DNA from 3 places in the Ruegeria sp. HKCCA0235A genome. Region 2 is predicted to be linked to each of the others. Evidence: riboswitches for the same ligand, from Rfam matches in the RefSeq annotation. Region 2 holds a riboswitch; each other region holds the start of a gene.
The links. A riboswitch is a leader RNA that binds a small molecule or an ion and turns the genes downstream of it on or off. The one in region 2 is predicted to bind cobalamin.

Region 1 (6,081 bases), on a different contig from region 2:
CGCTGGCGCCGCCTAGCGCAAAGGCCTCGCAAAAAATGAACCGGGAATTAGAGCTACAGTTCCTTCCGCGCCCGCAGCGCGGCCGTGATCGTCCCGTCGTCCAGATAATCCAGTTCTCCGCCAATAGGCACACCCTGCGCCAGCGAAGTCAGGCGGACCTGCCCCTCAAGCTGATCGGCGATGTAGTGGGCGGTGGTCTGGCCATCGACGGTGGCGTTCAGCGCCAGGATGACCTCGGTAATCCCTTCGGACACAATCCGGTCCTTGAGGCGGGGAATGCGCAACTCGTCGGGGCCGATCCCGTCCAGCGCCGACAGCGTGCCGCCCAGAACGTGATAACGCCCTTTGAACACTCCGGCACGCTCCATCGCCCACAGATCGGCGACGTCTTCGACCACGCAGAGCTCTCCGGTTGCGCGGGCCTCATCGTTGCAGATGTCACAGATATCGGTGGTGCCCACGTTGCCGCAATTCAGGCATTCCCGGGCCGTGATCGCGACCTGCTGCATGGCATCAGATAGGGGCGTTAGCAGTAAGGCGCGTTTGCGGATCAGGTGCAGCACAGCGCGGCGGGCCGAGCGCGGGCCCAGGCCCGGCAGTTTGGCCATCAGGTCGATCAGGTTGTCGATGTCGCTGTTCGAACTCATGGCCAATCCTGCTTTGCGCCGGAGGGAGCCTCCGGCGGGAGTATTTTAGAAAAGATGAAGCTCAGAACGGCAGCTTGATGTCTGCGGGCAAGCCCATGCTTTCGGTCAGCTTGGCCATTTCTTCCTGTGAACGTTCAGCGGCTTTGGTCTGTGCATCCTTGATGGCGGCCAGGATCAGGTCTTCAACCACTTCCTTGTCATCGCCGTTGAAGATCGACGGGTCGATATCCAGACCTTTGAGTTCACCCTTGGCTGTCGCCGTTGCCTTGACCAGGCCTGCACCGGATTCGCCGACAACCATCATGTTGTTCAGCTCTTCCTGCATTTCGGTCATCTTGGTTTGCAGGTCCTGCGCGGATTTCATCATCTTGGCCATGTCGCCCAGACCGCCAAGCCCGCCGAGTCCTTTCAGCATAGTATTCTCCTGTGTCTCCGTTTGCGCTCTAGATACGGGCAGCAGCCACATGGCACAAGGGTTCTCCCGCCGGTCGGAGGCTCGATCGTTCCGGCCGGCATGTTGATCGGCGCAGGCGTCAGCAGGATCGTGCCACCCGTCTGCGACGCCATATTCGCCTGCAGGTCCGACACGCGCGGATCGCCCTTGGCGCGCATATGGTCTGCAACCGAGCGTGATTGCATGGAACGCAAAAAATCTGGGCGGGGTTCGAATGGCTACGCGGCATCCGGATCAGAATTGTCACGGGCCGCCTTCCGCTGGCCGGTGTCGCAACAAACGATCTGAGACATGCGGGCGGATGTGTTCGATCGAAACCTCGATCTGTTTCGTTTGAAACAAGGGGTGACGGGCGGTGAGGTCAGTCTTCCTCGAACGGGTCCCACTCGTCTTCCACCTCGGGAAGCGCTTCGGTCTCGACCTTGGCGGCGCGTTGCTCCGGCGTTTCGATCCTGGTGATTTTCGCCTTTGGGAATTGCGCCAGTACCGCCTGCACCAACGGGTGTTTTTCGGCCTCGGATTTCAGAGCCAGCTCGGCCTCGTGCCGTATTTCTGCAATTGTGGGGGCTTCTCCGTCCGAGACGATCGAGACAGCCCACCGATTTCCTGTCCAGCGTTGCAAGGCAGAGCCCAGTCGTGGCGCCAGATCTGCCGGTGCCTGGACGGCAGGCGTGAATTCGATTCGTCCGGGTTGATAGGAGACGAGGCGCACGCCGTTTTCCACCTCGACCAGCAACTTCACGTCGCGATTGGTCCGGATCAGTTCCACCACGTGGTCGAAGGTTGGGTACCGGGCAAGGGCCGTCTGGGTATCCTGCGCCAGGGCTGCAACCGGTGCGCCACCGGCACCGCGAGGGGGCGGCGCATAGGCAGGTGGATGGGCTGCGCCAGCCGGCGCCGGACCGGTGCCCGGTCGGGATATCGAAACGCCGCCATTGGGCCCGCCCGGCGGCGGTGGCGGGGCATCTTGCAACCGTTTGATCAGCTCTTCGGGGCTGGGCAAATCCGCCACATGGGTCAGGCGAATAACGGCCATTTCAGCGGCCATCATGGCGTTGGGGGCAGCCGAGACTTCCTCGAGCGCCTTCAGCAGCATTTGCCACATCCGGGTCAGAACCCGCATCGGCAGAGCCTCGGCCATGTGTTGGCCCCGGGTCCGTTCGTCCGGAGAAACCGTCGGGTCCTGCGCCGCGTCAGGCGTGATCTTCACGACGGACACCCAATGCGTGATCTCGGCCAGATCGCGCAGCACCGCCAGCGGGTCTGCGCCTTCGGCGTATTGGCCGCTCAACTCGGTAAGTGCTCCGGCGGCATCACCGCGCAGGATCATATCCATAAGGTCCAGAACCCGGCCACGGTCTGCCAGTCCAAGCATTGCACGGACCTGATCGGCGGTCGTCTCGCCAGCCCCGTGCGAAATCGCCTGATCCAGCAACGAGGTCGCATCCCGGGCCGATCCTTCCGCTGCTCGGGTGATCAGCGCCAGCGCGTCTTCGGCGATCTGGGCGTTTTCCGCTTCGGCGATCTTGCGCAGCAGGCCAATCATGTCTTCGGGTTCGATCCGGCGCAGGTCGAAACGCTGGCAGCGGGACAGCACGGTGACAGGCACTTTGCGGATTTCAGTGGTTGCAAAGATGAACTTCACATGCGCGGGCGGTTCTTCCAACGTCTTGAGCAGCGCGTTGAACGCGCTGGTCGAGAGCATATGAACCTCGTCGATGATATAAATCTTGTAACGCGCGCTGGCGGCGCGATAGCGAACACTGTCAATGATCTCGCGGATGTCGTTGACGCCCGTACGGCTGGCGGCGTCCATCTCCATCACGTCGACATGGCGGCCTTCCATGATGGCGACACAATGTTCGCACTGACCGCAGGGTTCGGTCGTGGGGCCACCGGTTCCGTCGGGTCCGATGCAGTTCATCCCCTTGGCGATGATCCTTGCGGTCGTGGTTTTGCCGGTGCCGCGAATACCGGTCATGATGAAGGCCTGCGCGATCCGGTCGGCCGCGAACGCGTTTCTTAGGGTGCGCACCATGGCATCCTGACCCACCAGATCGGCAAAGGTTTCCGGGCGATATTTGCGGGCGAGAACCTGATAGGCGGGGCTGGAACTGTCTGTCATGTCTTCTCGTTGGGATTCGGTGCTTGGGCACAGCGTAGTGGCCACCGTTGCCCGCGTCCACAGCGGGGCGCGATGATTTTTGATTTAGAAACGAGTCGCTTTCGCACTAAACTGCATCAGCGGATTTAATGGCTCATTTTTGTAAAGAGTTCTTTGGGGAGGACAGGATTCATGTCGCAGTTGGTGATCTACGCCCTGCAAGTCGGTGGCGGAACGCTGGCACTGACCTCGATGCCCGGACGCGGCGGAGATTACTCCAGCGATCTGGACATGATCGCAGCCTGGCAGCCGGGGCTTGTTGTTTCGATGACGACGGATGTCGAAATGCTTCAGGACGGGGCGCAGGAATTTGGCAGCGATATTCAAAGCCGCGCCAGCCGATGGGTTCACCTGCCGATCGAAGATTTCGGAGCGCCGACAAAAGCGATTGATGACGCGTGGCCGTCCGTCAGCGCCGCGGCCCGGCACGCGCTGTCCGGCGGAGGTCGCGTATTGGTACACTGCCGCGGGGGATGTGGCAGGTCAGGTATGGTTGTCCTTCGGCTTATGGTCGAATGCGGCGAACGCACGGACACGGCGCTGCAACGATTGCGGGCGGTGCGCCCTTGCGCCGTCGAAACGGATGCGCAACTGGCCTGGGCCTCTCGGCGTGCCCAGGCACAGGTCAGTCTGGATTCAGATTGAAATCTGCACGGGCGCGCAAGCAGGTTTCCGAGGCCGGATCGTGGAAACTTCGATCATCGCGCAGGGTGGGGTCTTCACGACGCCGGATGGCATCGCACTGAACGTGTTTCCGAAGATCAGGTCGGCATAGCCGTTCAGCGGCTCAATTGCGGTTTCGGGCTGCGTCCCGCAAAAGACACGAATGCTGTCTGATCGCGCGCGGAAAATTGCATGACATCCGTCGGTGCAATGTGACAGCTCACTGCTGCCCTCAATCTCGAAATCGTCACTGGTGGCCGAGGTCGCCTGGGCCATGGCTTCGGATATCGAGCGCGCCAGCCGCGCCAAAGCGGGGCAGGTTTTACCCGTCCGCTGACATACTGTTGCACTGAATTCATGTGTTTTTGTCTTCCAGATCATCCTGCGCCCTCCGCGCTTGGTGGACAGGATATTTTGGACAGGTGGGACATCGTGATGCCGTCAGGACCTGCCCGGACACCCCGCCCGAGTTTCGGTTTCGTTTCCGATGGCAGGTCTCCTGACTTGCGGGTCATCGCTTTGCCGACCTTCCCAGCCTTCGGGGCCAGTGGTGTTTCGGCATCGCTTACCGCTTACAGTTGCGGGGGCAGTCGCGGATTTGGTTGTTGCCTGCATGACCAGACATTACCGCACCGTGTTCCCTTTTCACCCCGACCCCTTGTGGAGGCCGGAAACCATCACACAACCGCTAGCGTTTGAGCACGCATCGAGTCAAGCCGATCTTTTGGCCGGACGCTTGGTCATGCTGGATACGATGTTGGTTCATGCATAGTGTCGAGGGCGTTGAGGTTCGGAAACCGGATTTACCAAGCGCAAAGCCAGAGATCATGTTGGACACAGAGCAAACGGTATTGACCGAAGAGTTTCGCTTTCCGTCCGGGCAGAAAACACTGTCTGCCCGGTTGTACAGCCCGCTGACCTCGCCCGAAATCGTCGTCGTGCTGAACAGTGCAACGGGTGTGCCGCGCGATTATTACTGTCATTTCGCACGATGGCTTGCTGCCAAGCAGGGTATGGCCTGCCTGACCTATGACTATCGCGATTACGGGCATTCCTTGACTGGCCGCCTGAAAGACTCGCGTGCGACGATGGCGGATTGGGCCTTGATCGACATGCCCGCGGCACGGGCGGAAATGCGCAGACGGTTTCCCGATTCGCAGCATTGGACCATCGGCCATTCGATCGGCGCGATGTTGGGGCCTGTGCAGCCGGATATCGATCTGATTGACCGGATGATCTGTGTGTGTTCGGGGCTGGTAACCCTAAGCGACCATCCATGGCCCTATCGTGGTTTGGCAGGATTGTTCTGGTATGGTCATGCCCCGCTTTTGGCCCGAGCCTTTGGCTACCTTCCCGGAAAGGCGATCGGGTTCGGCTCGGATCTGCCGGCATCGGTCTATTGGCAGTGGCGCAAATGGTGTACGGCGCCTTTGAACTATGTGCCTGAAATCGGGCATGAGTTACCTGCGGCGCAGTGGAAGGATTCTGGAACGCCCGTGGATTTGTTCACCTTCGAGGACGACCAGATGGTGCCGCCGGACGCGGTTTGGCGGCTTGCGGATCTTTACGGCCCCGATGCCAACCGCCACCTGCTGAGCCCTGCCGATTTCGGGTTGTCCGAGGTTGGTCATATCGGAGCATTTGCCCGGCGCAATGCAGCGGTTTGGCCGCGACTGATCGCTTGATCAGACGCGGCGCAGAACGGGCCAGGCCCCGTCCAACAATCACCGGTTGCGAAGTTTCTTTTCCTTCATGACGCCACGGACCATCTTGCCGAACGCTTTGTCCCGCGCCCGAGACTGCGCGACGGTTTCAGAATTGCGCTGATCTTCGCGCCGAAGCTTGCGCCACCGGTCCAATCGAGCCGGATCAAGCGTGCCGTGGCTGATCGCCTTTTGCACGGCACATCCGGGCTCGGAGCTGTGCTGGCAATCCGAAAAACGGCAGTCCCGGCTCAACTCGGCAAGGTCCGAGAAAACGTCGTCGATCCCATCCTGAGCGTCCACCAGGCGCAACGCGCGCATTCCGGGTGTATCGATCAACCAGCCACCGTTGCGCATCCGGTGCAATGCGCGTGCGGTCGTCGTGTGCCGGCCCCGTGCGTCATCCTCGCGAATGTCCGAGGTGGCAAGATTCTGATCGGTCATGGTATT
Region 2 (6,081 bases):
TTTGCACGCCGTGGCGACAGACCCTTTGTCGCTCAGCCGTCCGACGGCTGGTGGCGGGTTCGAGGTTATGGTTCGGGTCATCGACGCCGCCGCTCCGATCGCCGGAACCATCGCGGCGGCGAACTGGACAAGTTGGGAGTGCGACACCACTGCCTGTACCGAAGTCGACAGCAATGATGCGCGCTTTGCGCTGACACCGCTGCTGAACGCCGCCGGGTGGCACCAGCCCGCTGATCCCGGAAATCCGACCAGTCTGTCAAATCCCGGAACCTGGGCGGAATGGCGCAACATCACCGGGCTTGTGCCGGGCGTCACGCGGTTTGCGGATGAGCTGCAACTGCTATATTCCGCTGAAATGCTCATTACCTCGCCGGTCTTCAATCAACTGGACAATGTCTGGACAGGAAGCGAGTTCGCCGCGCCATAGCGCGGCGGCCTGAAACGCAGGAAAGTGATTTGGCAATGCGCCCTTCATGAGGTTCAATGCATTCAGGAGGTCAGCCATGCAAAACCCCGAGCGTTTCGAGAAATTCTATTTCGCCAAAGTCGGCATGGGCGAAGCCTGTGGCTGTGCCGAGCGGATAATCGACGTGTTCGAATTCAACCGCAAAGGCGGTGCGCAATCCAGGCAACCTGTGAAACAGGACAGGCGCAGACGCGGGTCCTTTCGGGCATGGGCGGTCAAATATGGGCTGATGAGCCGCAGGCGCACATAGCCAGGGCCTGACGACGCACAAGGTTCGCTTTCCGTTTCATGGCGTGGCTCAGGCGGTATGATTGCATATCTGAAACCACCATGTCCGGTTGCCACGAGAACAGGTCAGACCGGCACCAGCTTCCCGTCGCGAAGATCCAGTTCATCGGGCGCCAGTTCCAAGCGGAACGCCGGCGAATGACTGACAAGCAAAATCGCCTGTGGCAACGCGCGCAGGATTTCCAGCAGGCGCGCTTCGTTTTTCGTATCCAACGCATTCGTCGGTTCGTCCAGCAACAGCACTTCGGGTTCCATCGCCAGAACCGTCGCCAGGGTCACCAGACGTTTTTCTCCGCCTGACAATTTATGGGTAATGCGGTTCTTCAGGTGCATCAGGTCCAGATCGCCCAGTACTTTGTCGACGATGGCAAGTGCTTCGTCACGGGTCTTGCCCAGATTGAGCGGACCAAAAGCAACGTCTTCGGCGACGGTCGGGCAGAACAGCTGATCGTCCGCATCCTGAAATACAAGCCCCACCCGGCGGCGGACCTCATGGAAATCAGCCTCTTCCACGCGTTGCTGACCAAAAACGGTGACAGTGCCCGAACACGGGCGCTGCAACCCAAGCAAAATCCGCAGGAGCGTCGATTTCCCCGCTCCGTTCGGGCCTGTCAGGGACAGGCGCTGCCCCGCGCTCAGGCTCAGGCTTGCCCCGTCCAGAACGGGTGGCTGGCCGGGGTAGGAAAAACAGATGTCTTCAAGCGCGATCAGTGTCATGCGAATTCCAGAACGATCAGACCCAGGCAGAGACCGCTGAAACCTGCCGCAAACACAATGTCCGCACGGGTCAGGGCAAATTCCTGAAGCAACGGCATACGCCCGGAAAACCCCCGGCACTTCATAGCGGCCAGGATGCGTTCTGATCTTTCGATCGCGCGCACAAGCATCATACCCACAAGGTAGCCAAAGCTGCGATATGTGTGCCAGTTTGTTGCTGGCCGAAAACCACGCACCTTCATGGCGGCGCGCAGCCGCAGGTATTCTTCGCGCAAGACCTCGATATACCGGATCGTGAACATCAGCAGGTAAACCAGCTTTTCGGGGCACCGCAGACGATGCAGGGCGTGGCCCAGTGTAACCGGCTCCATCGTCCCGACCAAAACCAACAGGGACAGGATCACGGCATTGGCGGTCAAGGCAATCTCGACCGCTTTCCAAAAACCCTGCCAGCTTGCGGAGAATCCCCAAAGCGTGAACATCGGATCCCCGGGCATGGAAAAGGGCAACAGGACCAGCATGAACAGGATGAACCCATCCATCATGGCCATTCGCTTCAACGTCTTTCGCCGCGGCAGACGTGAAACTATCAGAAGCGAAAGCGACACTGTCAGCGCCGCGCAAAGCGCGCCGAGGGATGACAGCGCCACGGTCACGACCGCAAAAACAACTGCCATGACGATCCGCATCCGAGGATCCAGCAGGCTGATCAGACCTTCTGGTCCGTCACCGGCTTCGGACAGTGTTTTTTCCTTGTGCCCCAGAACGTGTGCCATCAGGAGGCCAGCTTGCGGCGGGCCGCCATGTAAAAGCCCAGACCAAACAGACCAAAGATGTACCCGATCCCGCCAAGGATGGTTTGCAGGTCATTCTGTTCGCGATAGGCCGCAATCTCGCGCCTGAGCGGGCGCAATTCGTTACGTACGGCCTTGGCGATAACCTGCTGCTCTTCGGCGCTGAGAGACGCCGCCGAACCGCTGGCCTGCGTCACAGCAGCCGAAGATGAGCCACCGTTTTCTGCCACGGCAACGCCCATGATCCGCGCGACATCTTCGGCAGACATCGTGACTTCGGCCACATGCCCGGCGCCAAGGTTGGCAAAGAAGGTGTGCGCCACGGCCGAGGTCGGCGTGTAGACAAAAAAACCGTCCGCATCCGTGACCGATCGACCCAGCTCGGCCCCATCCGGGCCGGTGACAATGACCTCGGTGCCGTTTGCCATGTCGCCGTTAGAAAAGCCAATTTCGCCCTCGATGACGTCTCCCGACTCGAAAACGCCGGCTATGACCTTGTGCGCCAGGGCAGGCACAGGTGCGCAGCACACGGCCAATATGACAACCAGATGCTTCATGTGGCTGCTCCTCTGAAAAACAGCTCGGGCTTGACCTTGCGCGCCAACAACACGGCGAACCCGGTCAAAATCGCCTCGATGGCCATGACAGGAATATGGGCGAAGAAAACAAGCTTGGCGGCAGGCAGAAATTCATCCCCCGACAGCGCCAAGGAAAACGCGACCATGCCGGTTGTCGCCGCAATCGCAAATGCGCCGCCGACGCCCCCCCAAATTGCACCTTGCAAAGGCGTTCCACGCGCGATCAGACGACCGAACAACATTCCGGCCACCACTGCGGGAAAGGCGATATTGACGGTGTTGATCCCCAACACCGTCAACCCGCCAAAGCCGAAAAAGACCGCCTGTAGCAAAAGCCCGACGAACAAAGCCGGGAATGCGGCCCAACCAAGCAGCAGCCCGGCCATGCCGTTGAGGATCAGATGGACCGACGACGGACCAATGGGCACGTGGATCAAGGATGCCACGAAGAAACTGGCTGACAGCACGCCCGCAGTGGGGATGCGATCAAGATCCAGAGACCTGAGACCCATGGCGATCCCGCCCGCGGCGGCTATGGCGCCGCCAATTACAACCGGGTTGGAAAGGGCTCCGTCGACGATGTGCATTTGGGGTTACTCCAGATCCCAGGCACGAATCCAGATGACCGCATCCTGGCTGAGTTCTTTGCCCTCATGTTCGGTTGCCGGACCGGAACCAAGGGCGGCGAAACCCCAGTAACCGGCTTTCGGAACGCCGAACGAAAAGTACCCGTTGTCGTCAGATATTGCGACCACCGCACCACCCGGCATAGGAGACGCTTTCGGTGCAGAAACGGCCGAACTTTCCATGTCGGGTTCGGCGGCCATGTACTCGATCTCGATCTCGGCCCCCGCAACCGGCTGACCATCAGCCAGCACACGGCCCGTGAAAGTCGAACCCGCGATGATGTTGGTCGGCTTGTTCAGCGGGATAATCTCGGTCGGCAGACCCACGGGATTCATCCAGTCGGTCGGCAATTCGTTGCGGTTCAGGAAGGCTTTGGTGAGCTGTTGGATATAAATGTCTTCGGATTCCTCATAATAAGGCTGAGGAACCGTCACCAGCACATAGTCGCCCGAACGTTTGACCGGGACACTGCCCTTGAACGCCGCGCCCTCGTTTTCCCCGCCGGTGAACCGGATAGGTTCCAGCGTGTCCAGCAAATCGGTCTTTTCACCGTTGTGGATCACGTAGAATTCCTGCGGCTTTTCAAGATCCATGACATGGCCATTCTCGAACGGATGCCAGAAAATCAGTTTGACCGGCACATCGCCCGGTTTCTCGATCATGGTGTCCGTGGTGTATTCCAAAAGGAAATGCGCATTTGCGATGGCAGGAAGAGCCACCGCGGCAGCGGCTGCGCTGAGCAGCGTTTTCATGAACAGTCGTCCTTGTCCCGTCGCGCCAATCCCGGCGCGAAATTCGTTTTGACCACGGGACATTCAACGCCAAATCACCCTTTCAGGCATCCTGGTCCGACGCACATCCCGTCGCCGATTAGGAGTGCCCGTTAGAGGGCACATGTCCGGCAGGTATCCTGACTTGCGGGTCAAAGCGTTGGACCGGCCTTCCCGGGTAAACCCCAGTGGCGTTTCAGCCCTGCTCGCCGCTTACAGTTGCGGGTGCAGTTGCGGAATTGGGCCTGAGCCCGCACCGCATTCCCTTTTGATTCCAGAGTAAGCCCCGGAACCGGACATGCCGAGCGGCTTGCCAGACAACTCAGCCTTCCGTCAACGAAAATGTGTTACGACCATCGAAAAATAATGAGCTCGGCAGTTTGCGAGAGTGAACCAGTTTGTGAAATATCCAAGGCAACAGAGTGAATTCACATCTAGGCTTCTGAAAGATACCTTTCCGACAACGGCAGGCTTGCCGCGCCCAGTGAGCGTGCTTCCGGGCCTACGGCCCCTGCCAGCACGGCAGGGCGCTCGAGACCGGTCAGGTTTAGCTCAGACAGTTTGTCTTCGACCATTTCAACCAAACGCGCCTTGATGTCCTGCGGCATCCAGCCGTCAATCTTCACGCATTCGAAATCTATCAGGCTACAGGATGAGACAATTGCATAGGCAATCCCGCTCGCCGTCTGTTTCAACCAGTATTCCAGTTGAACTTTTGGCACATCCCAACGCTGGGTCGTTTCCCAAATGGAATGCGACGTGACACCTGCTGTGGTGATTGCACGCTCGAGCACATACAGGCTGGCCACGTCGATAAGGGGTCTGACACCACCGGCATCATCTGGCACAGGCAAGGGGCCGATTGCGCCCGCGTTTCCACGCCCCGAAAAGATTGCGCCATTGAGGACCACACCGCCGCCAATGAAAAACCCGACATAGAAGTACAGGAAATCCCTGGGCCCATCGGCTGGACCGAATACCAATTCCGCCCCACAAGCCGCAGTGGCGTCATTTTGCAGGAATACCGGAATATCGAGGCGCCGCGCCAGGTCAGCCTTCAGGTCTGATACGCGCCACGGGTCCATTTCTTCCTGAGGAACCTGAAGGGTCTGGGCCCAGTCCCATAGGTAGAACGGCATGGCAATCCCAAGTCCCGCAATCCTGCCTTTGGCCTCAGGCGACATGGATGATATCATTTTGCCCAGACTCTCAGTGGAAAACTCCAAAGTGGCTTTCGGCGTTGGATAGTCATAGGTTCGCCGATCGCGTTGCCGCACATTTCCGACAAAGTCAGTCAAAACCAACTCCGCACTGCGACGCCCCACCTTGAGCCCAAAGAAAAAGGCACCATCCGGGTTAAGTCGCATGGGAACAGAAGGTTGCCCGACTTTCCCGCGGACCGGTTCGCCGCGCAAAAGCAAACCATCCTTCTCCAACAGCCGCATGATGACGGAAACGGTTTGTGCCGACAATCCGGTCATGCGCGCGATCTCGGACTTCGAAAGGGCCTGGTGACGCCGGACAAGCGACAATACAAGCCGTTCGTTCCGGGCCCGCATCCCGCTTTGGTTGGTTCCGCGCACCTCTGACCCGTGCAGGCCAATCGAATTTTTCCGAGATGAATTTTCCGGCACGACCACCCCTTTCCTGCTGAAGAATGAGAAAGCCCGCCCGCACTGTCAATAATAAATAAGAGTGATTTATTTATTGACTCAAAATTCGAATCTTGTGATTGTTTCTTATGGGGTCAGGATTTTTGCCTGATCGCCCTCGTGCCCTACTCGGCATAGAAAAAACTGGGAGGATAATCGATGAAACTTGCAAAACTTGCGGGTGCTGCT
Region 3 (6,081 bases), on a different contig from region 2:
GGAGGCAGGGCGCCCGCATGGATTGATCAATGCGGGCTACAGGGCGATTGAATCGCTGCGTCTTGAAAAAGGCTATCGCGCCTGGGGCTCGGATATCGGGCCGGATCATACGCCGTTCGAAAGCGGCTTGGGCTGGGCCGTGAAACTCCGGAAAAATATTGATTTCAAAGGGCGCGCCGCCTCTGAGGCGCAAAAAACCGGCGGCGTAAAGAAGATGCTGGCATGTTTCACGGTTGACCCCGAGGTTGTTCTTCTGGGGCGTGAAACGATCTATCGGAATGGCGAAAGGGTCGGATGGCTGACTTCGGGCGGCTATGGTTACACCGTCGAAAAGTCGATCGGCTACGGTTACATCCGAAACGCCAACGGTGTCGACGCACAATACGTCACATCAGGGACATATGAATTGGATGTCGCCACTCAGAGGGTTCCTTGCGAAGTGACGCTGCAACCGCTTTACGACCCGCAGATGAGCCGGGTGAAGACCTGACCCGAGGGTGCAAGAGCAGATCTACCGACACACGCACGGCGATCGGAACACATGGGGAAAGCATGCAAACAGGGCAAATCCGCCCCGAGTGTCCGAATGTTCGTCGAATCTGACGGATTTCGATCCATAAGCCATTGATAAAGTTTCAGTATTGTCACACCTCATGCCCATCTGAAAACTGAACTGCAAGACTTCTCATTCAGCTTTCAGGGCGAACAACCTTTCATCCGTCAGAGATTGGATGACTTCAGCCGAAAGGACCGGAAATGGTAACCCCAGATGCGTTGACTGAACACGCGATGAAGATTGCTGATATTGCCGCGGAGTCCGCGATGCGGTTTTTTCGGGGGTCTTTGGGCATTGAATTCAAACAGGATGAAAGCCCGGTGACGCAGGCCGACAAGGCAGTTGAGGCGGAAGTACGCACCTACCTGAAACAGCATTTTCCCGGACACGGCATCTTTGGCGAAGAGCACGGTCAAGAAGCAGGCGACGGGCGTCATATGTGGGTGATTGACCCGATTGACGGAACCCGTTCGTTTCTGTCCGGCCATCCTTTGTTCGGGTTCCTTTTGGCGCACCTTGTGGATGGGCGCCCTCGGTTGGGGCTGGTCGGAATGCCGGCCTTACATGAGACCTATTTGGGTGTGGTTGGTGACGGGGCCAGACTGAACGGGCAACCGATAGAGGTGTCGAACACCACGCGTCTGGATCAATCGGTTTTGTACGTGAATGAAGGCGACAAAATTTATCGCGATCATCCTGACCTGTTCAGACGGCTGATGAATGCAGGGCAGACGCGCCGATTTGCCTATGATTGTTATCCCCATGCCTTGCTTGCTTCGAGCCATGTCGATGCTGTGGTGGATTACGATCTGCAACCTTATGACTATCTGGCGCTCTCACCTCTGATCACGGCTGCTGGTGGAGTGATGACCGATTGGCACGGGCATGCGTTAACCCTCGATTCAGATGGCGCGGTCGTTTCCGCCGCAACCCCTGAACTGCATGCTGAACTGCTTGACCTCATCAATGTCGAAAAATGACGGTGTTGCGCAACCTTGGAAAACTATCTCCCGCGATCAGATTTGAACAAATACAAAAAGACAAAAAGTGATCCTATCGACGTCGTGACGATTCCGACCGGCAACTCCTGCGGAGCCAGAAGAAGGCGTGACAAGATATCGGACAATGTCAACAGAATCGCGCCCACGATCGCCGAGACGATCAGCAGGTTTCGGTGCAGAGTTCCGGCGATGCCGCGTGCAATATGAGGCACCATCAGCCCGACAAAGCCGATTACACCGGCAACGGAAACGAAACTGGCCGTCGCCAACGCGGCAACGAAAAACATGCTGAACCGCAGTCCTTGAACGGGAATACCCAGTGACGATGCTGTGAAATCCCCGGTCAGCAGCGCGTCAAGCCACCGGCTGCGGTAAAGTGAATAGCTCAGGATCAGGCCCAATCCGATCAGGACAAGCGGGAACGTTTCCCATCTTGCCAGTCCCAGACCGCCAAGCATCCAGAATATCACCGAATGAGCAGCGCGATTGTCGCCAGAGAAAATCAGGTAGTTGGTGATTGCGGAAAACAGAAAGGACACCGCCAGGCCAGCCAGGATCAGTTTTTCGGGTGCGCTTGTGCGCAAGCCCTGAACCAGCGCCAGAACAATGCCGGACGCGATCAGACCACCGCAAAATGCCGCCAGCGGCAACGTCCAGATTCCCAGGACATCACCCGTGACGGTGATCACCAGAACGGCGCCGGCAGCAGCACCCGAGGACAGACCGAACAGAAACGGATCTGCCAGGTCGTTTCGCGTCGTTGTTTGCAAAACGACACCAACGACGCCCAGTCCCGCACCAATCACGGCGGCAAACAAGGCACGGGGCAGGCGAAGGTCGAAGACGATCCGGTGCAAGGGCGACATGTCTCCTTCCACCAGACCGGTTCCGAGGCCGATGGCCGAAAAAACTTCGCGTATGGGGATTGGGGTGGTCCCGTAGACGATCGACAACAGCAAAAGGGCGGTCAGAACAACCGCCCCCAGCACTATCAAACGGCCCAATCGGACCATATCAGTTGGTCTCCGGGTGCATCGCCTTCGCCATCTTCTCGATCGCTTCGATATTTGCCGGGCCGGGCGTCAGTTCCTCGTAACGCAGGCCAATCCAGCGCTCGTTCTTTACCGCGTCCGTTTGTGACATCACCGGGTGATCCTTGAGGAACTGAAAGGTGTCCTCTGCGCCGTTGCCGGATTGATAATCGAGCAGCACCAGAAACTCCGGGTTGGCCGCTGCCACGGCCTCCCACGACGTGCGACCCCAGCTGGTATCCAGATCATGCGTCACGTTCTCGCCACCCGCGGCTGCGATCATTGCATCGGGAATGGCGAACTTGCCGGCGGTAAACGGAGCATCGGCCGGCCCGTCCAGCAGGAACACGCGGGGCTTCGCTAGATCGGCTGTTTTTGCTTCGATGGCGGACAGTTGGTCCTTCCAGCGGGCAACCAGCGCCTCGGCCTTGTCCTCGACCTGCATGACCGTGCCCAGACGCAGAACGTCATCAAACAACAGGTTCATGCTGGCCTCGGGGCGATCCTTGTCCAGATGCACGCAGCTTTCGGACAGGATCATGGTCTTGATACCAAAGGGTTCCAGCGTGTCGGGCGTGACGTCACCGCCGGGTTTCATGCCATAGTACCAACCGGCAAAAAACAGATCGGGTTCGACGGCCACAAGGTTTTCAATGGTCGGGTATTTGGGGGCAAGCTCTGGGATATCGCCACGCTGAGCATCAAAATCAGGGCTTGTTTTGTACCAGCCGGTAATTCCGGTAAGCCCCACGATCTTGTCCTGAAGGCCGAGCGCAAAGGCCATATCCGCCATGTTCATGTCATGCACGACCAGACGTTCCGGCGCCGAGTCAAAAGCCAGCGGTTCGCCGCAATTGTCCACGGTGACGGCTTCCGCTGCCGCGCCACCTGCCAAGCCAGCGAAAACAACCACCGGCCAAAGTTTCTGCATCATATTTAAGTTCCTGTTATTATGACAGTTTCCGTTTTCGGATATCCAGTGCGGGGATCATGCGGCCTTCGTGCTGAAAGCACAGATAATCCACGCCGAATGTCTCACGTACCCGGTCTGGGGTCAGAACTTCGACAACAGGCCCGAACCCCGTCAGACGCGTGGCTTTCATCAGCGCCACATGGGTGGCGAATTCCGGGATCATGACCAGATCATGGACGATCATGACGACCGTTACCCCCAGATCAGCAACCAGAGACAGCATGTGCCCCTTGGCATCGGGGTCCAGATGGTTGGTTGGCTCGTCTAGAAACAGCAAGGACGGGTTCTGGGCCAACGCGCGCGCGATATGTGCGCGCTGACGTTCTCCGCCGGACAGTTGACCCATCGTTTTGTTGGCAAAATGCGACAGCTCGGTCGTCGTCAGAACCCGTTCCAGATCAGCCTTGTGCTGAGCCATCGAACGTTCGCCCTGAATCGGGATTTGCCCCAGCGCAACATAGTCTTGCAGGCGCATCCGCCCGTCAGGCATTTCCTGCTGCCCGACCACAGCAATGGAGCGGGCACGTTGGCGGGCGGACAGGGTCCGAAGGCTTTGGCCTTCTATCCAAACATCACCCAAGATAACCCGTTCGATCCCGCACAGCAGTTTCAGCAGAGTGGTCTTGCCGGCGCCGTTCGGCCCGGCGATTGCCAGAATTGATCCTTCTTCCAGACGAAAGGACACATCCTGCAACAGGATATCGCCATTAAGAGCATAGTACTCCAAATTCTCGGCAACCAGAAAACTCATGAAGCGCCACCGGACGGCAATGCGGGTATTCGCGACAAGGTCTTTGCGAAAAGGGCAGGGGGGCGGTCCGAGGCGCTGGTCCAGCCATCGTCACTGTCGCCGAACTGGGTCGCGAATTCGACCAAGGCGGACAGGTCGTGTGATGTCGTGATATCGCCAAACAGGTACTGCGCTTTGCCCGGGGCCTGAAATCCGACCGTCATGGCCCGTTCACAACCTGCCATGCAGGCCACCATTCGGGTTTCAAAACCGTCAGGCAACCGGGCATTCAGCTCGTCTTGCGCAGCCTCGGCAGACATCGCCCCCTGACATGTTGAACAGATCAGAACGTAGTGATCAGAATAGCAGGTCATAGCCATCTCCGTCGTTTGCCAGACGCAGACAGAGGGCACATACCCAGATATTACGCAAACACGCCATCAAGCCTCCTTCCGAGACGCCCCGCCTCGGGTTGGTTTATAGTGCGATGGCAGGTCTCCTGACTTGCGGGTCGTTGCTTGGCCGACCTTCCCAACCCATGCGGGTCAGTGGTGAAGTGGCGTCGCTCACCGCTTACAGTTGCGGGGGCAGTCACGGACTTGGCACATTCCAGCGCCGCACCGTGTTCCCATTTTCATCCCTTACGGAACCATCCCGCTCAGCTAGTCCGGCAATGCCAGACTTGTCAAGCGGCAGACGAAGGCGGTGGTAGATGGAATTGCAACAGCCGCGCCAGCTGTCCTGCTGCGCCAGCCCGGACCGAACGGTGTCAATAGTCTGATACAAGAAGGAAATCCGGCTCGAAATCTTTCTCGACCTTTGAAAACCGTGGAATTGGCTTTTCAAACACATTGTTCGTACGGTCGTCATTCACGGTCGATACCTCGCCAATAAGGCAATCGCCGCGCTCGGCCCAGAAAGCGTGCCAGATGTCGGGCATCAGAGTTACGCTTTACCCGGGCTTCAGCCGTACGTGCTCTTGGGGTTGCAAGGTTACGGGGCAGGCATCGCTGGGGACCGTCATCGGGTTGCTGCGGTCGACGCCACCGTTTGGATCCGGCGCATGAATTTCCAGAAAGAGATCGCCGCCGCCCCTGTTGATGATGTCTTCTGCCTTGATAATATGCCGGTGCACCGGAGAAAGCTGATTGTCTTTCGAGATCAACAGTTTTCTGCACAGAGCATCCCACGCCCGGATTTCAGATCCTTCGTCTAACCAGTGCGTAGAGTGAACGGGAATAGGTAATGTTCGTCGAAATGGCCTTGTGCGTAATCGGTAATATCCCATCCCAGCCCGCGGCTGCGGATCGTTTTGGCCAGAGGGCTGCGCATTTTCTCGGGCGATCAATCCGCAAAGAGCGGCTATGCGGCGCCGAAAGATTGAATGAACGTCTGGGCCTAGGGCTTGATGTGGTTGATTTCGGATCGTTTCATCATGCCATCCCGCAGATCAAAGTTCGTGCGCCCAAGGGGGTTCCGCCCCGGCTCGGGAAACGGTTACGGCCGCCACGTCAGCGCCCAGTTCCATGGCGGCTTGCAGGCTTTCAACCGTCAATCCGCGCAGACCTGACTTGGTCAGATGCCCAGCGCGGCTGAGCTCGGTCAGGACGCCGGCGTTGAACGTGTCACCTGCGCCGATCGTATCGACCACTTCAACGGGTTTCACAGGAACCGAGACTTCGGAACCATCCGCCAGGTAACCGTGCGCCCCATCACTGCCACGCGTGACGATGACAACGGAAGGACCCGCCTGCAACAGCACAGACGCTTTTGCGGATTCGGCTTCAGCG

Region 1: it holds a riboswitch for cobalamin, as region 2 does, so the genes downstream of both, GOW56_RS20420 (hypothetical protein) here and GOW56_RS21060 (DUF4198 domain-containing protein) in region 2, are expected to answer to the same signal.
Region 3: it holds a riboswitch for cobalamin, as region 2 does, so the genes downstream of both, GOW56_RS04505 (DUF1636 domain-containing protein) here and GOW56_RS21060 (DUF4198 domain-containing protein) in region 2, are expected to answer to the same signal.

What each region holds. Positions count from the first base shown of each region.
Region 1 is NZ_WQDQ01000016.1:46,838-52,918, reverse strand. It holds gene recR (recombination mediator RecR) at 54-647, opposite strand; gene GOW56_RS20435 (YbaB/EbfC family nucleoid-associated protein) at 709-1,062, opposite strand; gene GOW56_RS20430 (DNA polymerase III subunit gamma/tau) at 1,463-3,226, opposite strand; gene GOW56_RS20425 (dual specificity protein phosphatase family protein) at 3,398-3,910, shown strand; gene GOW56_RS20420 (hypothetical protein) at 3,902-4,309, opposite strand; cobalamin riboswitch at 4,400-4,622, opposite strand; gene GOW56_RS20415 (hypothetical protein) at 4,693-5,613, shown strand; gene rsgA (ribosome small subunit-dependent GTPase A) at 5,653-6,081, opposite strand, start outside.
Region 2 is NZ_WQDQ01000019.1:19,558-25,638, reverse strand. It holds gene GOW56_RS21090 (hypothetical protein) at 1-427, shown strand, start outside; gene GOW56_RS21085 (hypothetical protein) at 504-716, shown strand; gene GOW56_RS21080 (energy-coupling factor ABC transporter ATP-binding protein) at 821-1,471, opposite strand; gene cbiQ (cobalt ECF transporter T component CbiQ) at 1,468-2,247, opposite strand; gene GOW56_RS21070 (cobalt ABC transporter permease) at 2,247-2,822, opposite strand; gene cbiM (cobalt transporter CbiM) at 2,819-3,430, opposite strand; gene GOW56_RS21060 (DUF4198 domain-containing protein) at 3,437-4,222, opposite strand; cobalamin riboswitch at 4,353-4,552, opposite strand; gene GOW56_RS21055 (ROK family transcriptional regulator) at 4,675-5,799, opposite strand; gene GOW56_RS21050 (sugar ABC transporter substrate-binding protein) at 6,052-6,081, shown strand, end outside.
Region 3 is NZ_WQDQ01000002.1:89,504-95,584, forward strand. It holds gene GOW56_RS04480 (FAD-dependent oxidoreductase) at 1-490, shown strand, start outside; gene GOW56_RS04485 (inositol monophosphatase family protein) at 757-1,536, shown strand; gene GOW56_RS04490 (iron ABC transporter permease) at 1,560-2,570, opposite strand; gene GOW56_RS04495 (ABC transporter substrate-binding protein) at 2,572-3,522, opposite strand; gene GOW56_RS04500 (ABC transporter ATP-binding protein) at 3,539-4,312, opposite strand; gene GOW56_RS04505 (DUF1636 domain-containing protein) at 4,309-4,665, opposite strand; cobalamin riboswitch at 4,763-4,960, opposite strand; partial or broken gene GOW56_RS04510 (D-lyxose/D-mannose family sugar isomerase) at 5,061-5,677, opposite strand; gene GOW56_RS04515 (carbohydrate kinase) at 5,742-6,081, opposite strand, start outside.